3 regions of the Vibrio sp. AH4 genome follow, and region 3 is predicted to be linked to each of the others. Evidence: predicted binding sites of a transcription regulator. Region 3 holds the regulator's gene; each other region holds the start of a gene.
What was found. Region 3 encodes CRP, which controls carbon source genes, mostly activating them, when cyclic AMP is high. Its sites were predicted from a motif close to TGTGANNNNNNTCACA; they were not measured.
Positions count from the first base shown of each region.

Region 1: MKA69_RS13690 (glycogen/starch/alpha-glucan phosphorylase) is a predicted target of CRP. The motif match lies at 1,705-1,720, and genes of this name have one in related genera.
Region 2: MKA69_RS00155 (ROK family protein) is a predicted target of CRP. The motif match lies at 1,676-1,691, and genes of this name have one in related genera.

Region 1 is NZ_JALAIV010000003.1:107,790-111,076, forward strand. Features, by position in the region: gene malT (HTH-type transcriptional regulator MalT) at 1-1,320, opposite strand, end outside; gene MKA69_RS13690 (glycogen/starch/alpha-glucan phosphorylase) at 1,898-3,287, shown strand, end outside.
Region 2 is NZ_JALAIV010000001.1:27,668-30,954, reverse strand. Features, by position in the region: gene pyk (pyruvate kinase) at 11-1,456, opposite strand; gene MKA69_RS00155 (ROK family protein) at 1,767-2,984, shown strand; gene MKA69_RS00150 (chemotaxis protein CheV) at 3,083-3,287, shown strand, end outside.
Region 3 is NZ_JALAIV010000001.1:637,126-640,412, forward strand. Features, by position in the region: gene MKA69_RS03090 (YheU family protein) at 1-37, shown strand, start outside; gene MKA69_RS03095 (phosphoribulokinase) at 132-1,001, shown strand; gene crp (cAMP-activated global transcriptional regulator CRP) at 1,244-1,876, shown strand; gene MKA69_RS03105 (DUF1338 domain-containing protein) at 1,939-2,730, opposite strand; gene astD (succinylglutamate-semialdehyde dehydrogenase) at 2,878-3,287, opposite strand, start outside.

The sequences.
Region 1 (3,287 bases), on a different contig from region 3:
CTGCATCTCCTGCGCCGCTTTGGCAAGCAACGCACCCACATCGTTATAGCGATGCTGACTTTGTGCCAACCACGCTTGCAACATGCATAATTTAGGTTCGCGATACAGTTGAGCGGGAGTCAGCTGATTGATTGCCGCTTCCAACACTTCAAGCTCGCCTTGGTTAAACATCTTCCATCCAAACTGGCTCAAAATGCTCGCCAGCAGCTCGCTATCTTGCGCCAAACGCGCATGACGCAGCGCTTGGTGAGGCGTTGCCGCTTCCAACCATGCTTTGGCGGCAGCGCGTTGTAAATCTTGCTCTTGCTGTGGAATGCGGGCTTGGCGTTGATGCGCTAAAAATTCGGCAAACAGATTATGAAAGCGATACCAGTTGGTTTCCCCCTCCAGCGGCGAGATAAATAAGCCAAAGCGGTTGAGAGATTCAATCATCGCCAAGGCATCGTCACGCCCAGTTAAACTGCTCACCAAGGCATCGTCAAAATGGTCGAGTACCGAACACTGCATCAAGAAATAGCGAGTTTCATCATCAAGCAGATCAAACACTTCTTCGACCAGATAGTCCCAAAGATGCGCATGATTAAAGTGCGAAACCGATTCAATGGTTTGAGCGAGTGTGCGGTGCTGATGCTGGGCTTGCAGGGCGATAAGCTGCATGGCCGAAGGCCAACCTTCCACATAATCGCGTAGGTGATGGGCGGTCAGTGCATCAATCCCATCGGAAACCCGTTGGTTGAAAAAGCGTGTTGTCTCTTCGGTATCGAAAGCCAAAAGCTCATTGCCGATCTCAATCATTAAATCACGCACGCGCAAGTTAGCCGTACCCAAAGGTGGCGTTGCACGACTGGTTACCACCAGCGTTAAGTTATCGGGCATGTGTTTTAAGAAAAAGCGCATCGCTTCGTGAATGGTTTCATCGCTGATCAGATGGTAATCATCCAGCACCACATAGCATTCGCCGTGGTAGTCGGCCATCTCGGCAAACACTTCACTAAACAGCGAATGCAATGACGAAAACTGACGCTTCTCTGCCAATTTTTGCGCATTGGGGCAGGCGTTATGGGTTGCTTTATTAATCGCTTGCAGCAGGTAGTTCATAAAGCGAAACGGATCGTTATCGCTGTCATCAATGCTGTACCAACCCAGATTCGGCTTATCGGCAAGCCACTGCGCGGCCATGGTGGTTTTGCCATAACCCGCTGGAGAGCGGAACAGCACGAGTTTGTAGCAAGTCGCGTGTTGCAATAATTCCAGAACACGGGGACGGACGATGGCGTTATGCAAACGTCCTGGGCGAGTCAGTTTCGAAGGGATCCACATCTTCTTTCTCTCGTCTATTCCAATCAGAGCTTCATGCTCTTTTAACTTGGAACACCAGTTCCAAGGGTAGGGTGGCAGTGAATACGCGAGGCATATCACGCTCAGATGGACGAATGTTACTTGAAGTCATTCTGCGCGTTTATTGATCCATACTGAGTTTTCTGTGTTCTTCACGTTTCGCTCACAACTACGCCCTATATTTGTGATTTCCGTCACTAATCAATCTGCGCCTGAGCAAGGATATTGTCTCAGCCTCTACGAAAATAAGTGAAAAATGGGTAACGGAAACGAAATTATAGTGATCTATTTAGCAGAGTGGACAAATGTTTAACCTCTTGTTTTCCGAACTTTCATAAAGCCTAGCTATGGTTAATCGGCGGGGGGTGTGATCAGAGTCACTGCTATCTGTTCATGAGCAGAGAATTGATGCGAGCCAGATCACTAACCACCAGACACCTGCGTCTCTACGCCTTAGTTTCTCCTCCCAATTGATGAGAAAAGTAGGAGGATGTTTTGCCAAAGTCGTAAAGGCAGGATAGAAGTCAGATGGATTAGAACCAAAAAGTGAGAGTTCACAATGAAACCTACTCAACAGAAACAGTTTGACAAGAAGTCGTTCCAAGAAAACGTGAAGCGCCATTTAACCGCAACCTACGCTACGACAGTAGAGCATGCTTCGGCGCGTGCATGGTACTTGGCAATGGGACGAGCCCTTGCTGAATTTACCACCTTTGATTTGCTGCAAACCGAGCAGGATGAACGCATCCTCAATAGTAAAAGTTTGAACTACCTATCGCTGGAGTTTTTGATTGGCCGCTTAACCGGCAACAACTTGATCAGCATGGGTGTGTACGAAGCCGTTGCACAAGCAATGGAAGAGTTGGGCCAAAACCTGACTGACCTACTGGAAGAAGAGCGAGATCCATCATTAGGTAACGGTGGTTTGGGCCGTCTTGCCGCTTGTTTTATGGATTCTTGCGCGGCGCAAGAATTCCCAACCGTAGGCTACGGTCTGCACTACGAATATGGTTTGTTTAAACAGTCTTTCGAAGAAGGCCGCCAAAAAGAAGCCCCCGATGCATGGTGTGGTGTTGAAGGCTACCCATGGGAAGTGGCGCGTCCTGAGCTGAAGCAAGAAATTGGTTTCTATGGCCATGTTGAAGTGGTCAATGACAATGGCAAAGAGCGACGTCGCTGGGTGCCGGGCATGTTAGTGCAAGCGATGCCGTGGGATTTGCCGATAGTAGGCTACCAAAGTGATACGGTTTACCCGCTACGTTTGTGGGAATGTCGCGCAATCGCGCCTTTCTCACTGGAAAGCTTCAACAACGGTAACTACTTTGAAGCGCAGCACGCGTTGATCGATGCTGGCAACATCACCAAAGTTTTGTATCCAAACGACAACCACGAAAAAGGCAAAACCCTACGTTTGATGCAGCAGTATTTCCACAGTGCAGCATCGGTGCGCGATATTCTGCGTCGCCATGAAGCGGTAGGTCATGCGTTGGCCGATCTGCCGAAGTACGAAACGATTCAGCTTAACGATACGCACCCAACCATCGCGATCCCTGAGCTGATGCGCATTCTGATCGATGAAAAGCAGATGTCTTGGGAAGCGGCGTGGGCGATCTGTTCACACACTTTTGCGTACACCAACCATACTCTGCTGCCAGAAGCATTGGAAACCTGGAGCGAATCGTTGATCCAACGCTTGCTGCCACGTCACATGGAGATCATTTACGAGATCAACCACCGTTTCTTGCAACAAGTGCGTGCCAAATGGCCGGGTGATGTGGCGAAACAGCAAAAGCTTTCGATCATCGAAGAAGGTTTCCATCGCATGGTGCGTATGGCCAACCTGTGTGTGGTCGGCTCTTATGCGGTGAACGGCGTAGCGGCGCTGCACTCTGAATTGGTGAAGCGCGACTTGTTCCCTGAGTTTGTTGAGCTCTATCCGAGCAAAATCC
Region 2 (3,287 bases), 610 kb from region 3:
ATACGACAACTTAATAAACGGGGAGTATTCTCATGCAGTTGGTGGAGCCTTCTACGCCCATAATGTCGCCTTGGGTAATGATGACTAAATCGCCTTCTTCGAGTAGCTTTCTCTCTTTGAGTGCATCTAACGCTGCAATTGCCGCCTCAAGACCACTGGCTTGTTTGGTATCGAAGTAAAAAGGGATAACTCCTCGTAATAGTGCGCAGCGATTGAGTGTGGCTTGGTTGGCCGACATCGCAAAGATGGGGAATACGGAGTTTAGGCGTGAGGTCATTAATGCGGTGCGTCCAGATTCGGTCAGTGTCACCATGGCTTTGACGCCTTCCAAATGGTTTGCCGCGTAAATGGTCGACATCGCAATCGCTTCTTCTTCAGTGACGAACACACTTTTTATTCGATAGTTTTGTTCATTCGACTCAATCATTTTTTCAGCGCCGACACAAACTTCAGCCATTGCTTTAACGGTTTCGACAGGGTATTTGCCAGCTGCGGTTTCCCCTGAAAGCATGACCGCGTCAGTCCCATCGAGAACCGCATTCGCCACATCCATCACTTCCGCACGTGTTGGCATCGGGTTAGTGATCATGGACTCCATCATCTGCGTCGCAGTAATGACAACCCGATTCAGCTTTTTTGCCCGTGAAATCAGCTTTTTCTGGACGGCAATCAGTTCAGGGTCACCGATTTCAACCCCGAGATCGCCCCGAGCGACCATAATCACATCTGAGGCACGCACAATATCATCAATGTTTTCATCGCAAGACACGGTTTCCGCCCGCTCAACTTTAGCCACCATACGAGCATGCAATCCCGCTTCTTGGGCAAGCCGACGCGCATACTTCATATCTTCACCATTGCGAGGAAAAGACACGGCCAAATATTCCACCTGTATTTCTGCCGCGAGTCGAATATCATTTTTGTCTTTTTCTGTTAATGCATCGGCGGATAATCCACCGCCTTTTTTATTGATGCCTTTATTGTTGGAAAGCGGTCCGCCAACCAGCACGGTGGTATGAATTTTATTGGCTTCTACACGTATCACTTGCAGTTGCACACGACCATCATCAAGCAACAAGATATCGTCTTGGCGGACATCTTGAGGGAGTTTTTTGTAATCAATCCCGACACTTTCTATCGTTCCTTCCCCTTTAGCTAAGTCGGCATCAAGAACAAAAGATGCTCCTTCCGCTAAGATGATTTTTCCTTCTTTAAAGGTCGATACGCGAATTTTGGGTCCTTGCAAATCTCCGAGCAGGGCGACATGGCGACCTAATTTAGCCGCAATCTCACGTACTTTTTGAGCTCTATTTTTATGATCTTCGGGTGTACCGTGTGAGAAATTCATTCTCACGACATTGGCTCCTGCACGAATGATGGCTTCTAAAATTTCGGGGCTTTCTGTGGAAGGACCTAAGGTGGTGACGATTTTTGTTCTACGTAAAGTTGAGCTCATATCAAGGTTCCTTAGATTTGAAAGTATTAGCGAGGCTTATACTCAGTATAGTGACTCAGAAAAAGTTAGATCGTTTTTGCTGTGAAGTAAGTGTTTGAACTGGGATATCACTCCTATGATGACTTTGGGTTTGTTCGGTTTTGGTATACCGTGCGAATCGATGAAAGAGGGAAATAAAGCCTAATAATTGGATATAAAACACAAACTTCTAGGGATATGCGTGATATTTGTCACGCCTATCTGACAAAGAACTTCACAATTACTTCGCAAAGTAAAAAAATTGGTTTGTTGTTGAATTCCGGAGCGTCGCATGTACATGGCTCAACCCGGCCACATTGATCACATTAAGCAGATCAATGCCGGTCGCGTATATAAACTCATAGACCAAAAAGGGCCAATCTCTCGCATCGACTTGTCGAAGGAGAGTGAGCTTGCGCCAGCCAGTATTACCAAAATTACGCGTGAGTTGATTGACGCTCACTTAATTCATGAAACGACGGTTCAAGAGGCGATCAGCCGAGGTCGTCCTGCGGTTGGGTTACAAACCAACAATATGGGATGGCAATTTCTTTCTATGCGTCTTGGCCGTGGTTATCTCACGATTGCCCTACACGAACTGGGCGGGGAAGTGTTGATCGATACCAAAATCGATATCCACGAAATCGATCAAGATGATGTTCTCGCTCGTTTATTGTTTGAAATTGAAGAGTTTTTCCAAACTTATTCCGCACAATTAGATCGGGTAACTAGCATTGCCATTACGTTGCCGGGATTAGTCAATTCTGAGCAAGGTATTGTGCTGCAAATGCCGCACTACAATGTAAAAAATTTAGCATTAGGCCCAGAAATATATAAAGCCACGGGGTTACCTGTTTTTGTTGCTAATGATACAAGGGCATGGGCATTGGCGGAAAAATTGTTTGGTCATGCTCAAGATGTTGATAATTCAGTACTCATTTCAATCCATCATGGACTAGGGGCCGGGATTGTACTCGACGGACGAGTATTGCAAGGCCGGCATGGCAACATTGGCGAGTTAGGCCATATTCAAATCGATCCCAAAGGTAAGCGTTGTCACTGTGGAAATTACGGTTGTTTAGAAACAGTGGCGTCCTCACAAGCGATACGAGATCAGGTCAAAGCTCGAATTATGGCTGGAGAAACCAGTTGCCTTGCCATAATCGAAGATATTTCTATCGAAGATATTTGTGCAGCCGCTGCGGATGGAGATCCACTGGCGGTGGACGTAATTCAGCAGCTTGGGCGTTATTTAGGTGCTGCGATTGCGATTGTGATTAACCTATTTAACCCAGATAAGGTCTTGATCGGTGGCGTAATTAATCAAGCAAAAGCGATTTTATACCCCTCGATTGAGCAATGTATTCGCGAACAGAGCCTACCGGTCTATCATCAGGATTTACAGTTGGTCGAATCTCGTTTTTATAAACAGGCGACAATGCCGGGTGCTGCTTTGATTAAGCAGGCGCTCTATGATGGTCTACTCTTAATGAAAGTGGTCGAAGGATAATCGATAACTTCATTAGTAAGAATTTCAGCCTTGCTTACATTTACATTTATACCTAGGGGCTATACTGTTACCAAGGTATTCATTTAACGGAATTTCGTATGTCAGGTGTTTTGAACACGGTAGACCAGCGTACTAATCTGGTCGGCGAAAACCGATTGGAGCTGTTACTGTTTAGCCTCAATAGTCGTCAAATTTTTGCGATAAACGTTTTTAAGGTCAAAGAGGTCATCAAAGTACCCCAATTGACTAAAATGCCGGGCTCGCATCCACATATTACTGGCGTGGCATCCTTACGTGGTGAAC
Region 3 (3,287 bases):
GCATGAAACCGTCGATATTAAATGCCATCCGTTTTAGCCAAGCAGTGACGGCTTCATTTTCCGTGCTATAGTCATTTCCGGGTGGTGCCTGAGTTAGCACCAAAATCAAGGACTTAAGGACAAGGTTTGTCATGTCAGCCAAACATCCGATTATTGCGGTGACGGGTTCTTCCGGCGCCGGTACTACAACCACCTCTGAAGCCTTTCGCAAGATGTTCAATATGATGAGCATCAAGCCTGCTTGGGTTGAGGGGGACAGTTTTCATCGCTTCACTCGTCCAGAAATGGATGTAGAAATCCGCAAGGCGCGCGAGCAAGGTCGCCATATCAGTTACTTTGGTCCCCAAGCCAACGATTTCCCAACCCTTGAAGAATTCTTCCGCCAATACGGAAAAGTAGGCACCGGCCAAGTGCGCCGCTACTTACACACCTTTGATGAAGCAGTTCCGTATAACCAAATGCCCGGTACGTTTACGCCTTGGCAATCACTGCCCGAAAACTCAGATGTGCTGTTTTATGAAGGCTTGCACGGCGGCGTGGTCGATGGTGATGTCAATGTTGCACAACACGTCGACTTTTTGATTGGTATGGTGCCGATTGTTAACCTTGAGTGGATTCAGAAATACGTACGTGATACGCGCGACCGCGGCCATTCACGTGAAGCGGTGATGGATTCCATCGTCCGTTCAATGGACGACTACCTCAAATTCATCACCCCACAGTTTTCACGCACCCACATTAACTTTCAGCGTGTGCCCACGGTCGATACCTCGAACCCACTCAACGCCAAAGGTATTCCGACATTGGATGAGAGTTTTGTGGTGATCCGTTTTCGTGGGATCAAAAACGTCGATTTCCCATACTTGTTGGCGATGATTGATGGCTCATTCATGTCACGCCATAACACCATTGTTGTCCCCGGCGGCAAAATGAGTTTTGCGATGGATTTGATTGTGCGCCCACTGCTGCAACAATTGATTGAAACGGGGAAAATTGGCTAGATCCGACCAGTTATGAATGCTTACTTTTCATACCGTGATCATGTGCACAGTTTTGCGTAGCAAATCAGACTAGTGACACGATTAAAATCAAGAAATCGTTTCCGAAAAAGGATACTATTCTTAACCGAAACACAAGAGAGCTTGCAGCGTTGGGTAACACCTCTTATTCTAGTAAGCCCAATTGAGGCTTCGCTAAAATATGGATAGCGGCAAGCGTACCCTGCAGAGGAAGTGAGATTATTATGGTTCTAGGTAAACCTCAAACCGATCCAACACTAGAGTGGTTTCTTTCACATTGTCACATTCATAAGTACCCATCAAAAAGCACGTTGATCCACGCCGGTGAAAAAGCGGAAACGCTGTACTACATCGTGAAAGGTTCAGTGGCGGTACTGATTAAAGATGAAGAAGGTAAAGAGATGATCCTCTCTTACCTGAACCAAGGTGATTTTATCGGTGAACTTGGCTTGTTTGAAGAAGGCCAAGAACGTACCGCTTGGGTTCGTGCTAAAACACCTTGTGAAGTGGCTGAAATCTCATTTAAGAAATTCCGTCAATTGATCCAAGTAAACCCAGATATCTTGATGCGCCTTTCAGGTCAAATGGCTCGTCGTCTGCAAGTGACCAGCCAGAAAGTTGGCGACCTTGCGTTCCTAGACGTAACGGGCCGTATCGCTCAAACTCTGCTGAACCTTGCGCGTCAGCCAGATGCGATGACTCACCCTGACGGCATGCAAATCAAGATCACTCGTCAAGAGATCGGTCAAATTGTTGGCTGTTCTCGTGAAACCGTTGGTCGCATCCTGAAGATGTTGGAAGAGCAGAACCTGATCTCTGCCCACGGTAAAACCATCGTGGTTTACGGCACTCGCTAAGCATTCCCGATAAAAAATAGCCACCCTGCGGTGGCTATTTTTATTTGTACGAGGCGCTAAATTTAGCGGTTCGTGCTTTCAAAAATCTTATCTGCTGAGGCTTCGACAAATCCGGGATAAAGCTGACCATTCGCCATTGGATAGCGTTTAGCGAATTCATAGAAACCACCGGGAATCATTTCTGCACCTTCGTTAAAACGCACTAACACTTTATCTGCCATGGTGGAGGATTGCTCCAGTAGAACCTCTGGCGAACCTTTCACTTCACCACCGGATTCATTGATGCTAAAGCCATGCTGGCGCAGATGGTCATTGACCTGTTTCACTTCATGTAGCGCGTTGAGCTGATTCACGCTGACTGTAAAGTGGTTTGCACCATAGCCGTGCGCCGCAAGCCAAGCTGCGTATTCACTCTCTTTGGCCAACGTAAGATAATCAGCATGGCTTAAGCTCCATAAACGGCCGCCATACAGAAAACCCTCTCCCGCTAAAGCCGTGGCATCCACCTGTGCAACCAACTTCGCCACTATCGCTTGCAATTCAGGCGAGCACTCTTCCACTTTCAGTTCACTGATGAAGACTTTTGGTTGTAAAGGGTCAGGGTGCTCAAAATGTTTGGCGGCCAACTTTTTACTTTTGAATTCATACTCACCACACGGCTGATAGCCTAGTGCCAAAAATGGCTTTGCCAACGTCTCTAATCCTAGTGGCGCAACATTAAAGGTACGCAGTGCGATATGATCATTAATCAGAGCCTCATCCTCTTGTAAGAGTTGATGCACCTTCTCTGCCGACGGGCAGAGGCGCTCAATATAATCATTCCAGAGCGATTGAAATAAAGCGGTTGGCGTCATAACGCCTCCTTGTTAATCCAGTGACCAGCAAACGAATTCATTCTAAGTTTAGGTGCAGCGCAAGACTCCCAACGCTGACACGATTAAGCGTTCAACCTGTGACGAAAAAGTGCCTACTTGGCTGAGCAGGCACAAAATAAATTATGATTAAAGTTCAATTCCTGGGCTCAAGGTGGCGGGCAACTGAGTTGCCTCCCCTTCCATAGAAGCCATCGGGTAAGCGCAATAATCAGCAGCATAGAAAGCGCTAGGGCGTAAGTTGCCCGACGCTCCTGGGCCACCAAACGGTGCATCACCACTGGCTCCGGTTAATTGGCGGTTACGATTGACGATGCCCGCACGAATATGATCGACAAAGTAATCCCACTCGTCATCGTCAGTCGAGACGAGTCCGGCGGATAAGCCAAAGCGGGTGTCATTAGCAAGCTCGACCGCTTGCGCCAAGGTTTGGTAACGCACCACTTGCAGCAAAGGCCCGAAATATTCATCATCCGGTAAAAACTCAATCGCGGTAACATCGATGATGGCCGGAGTGATAAACGCCGCATGCAAAGCGC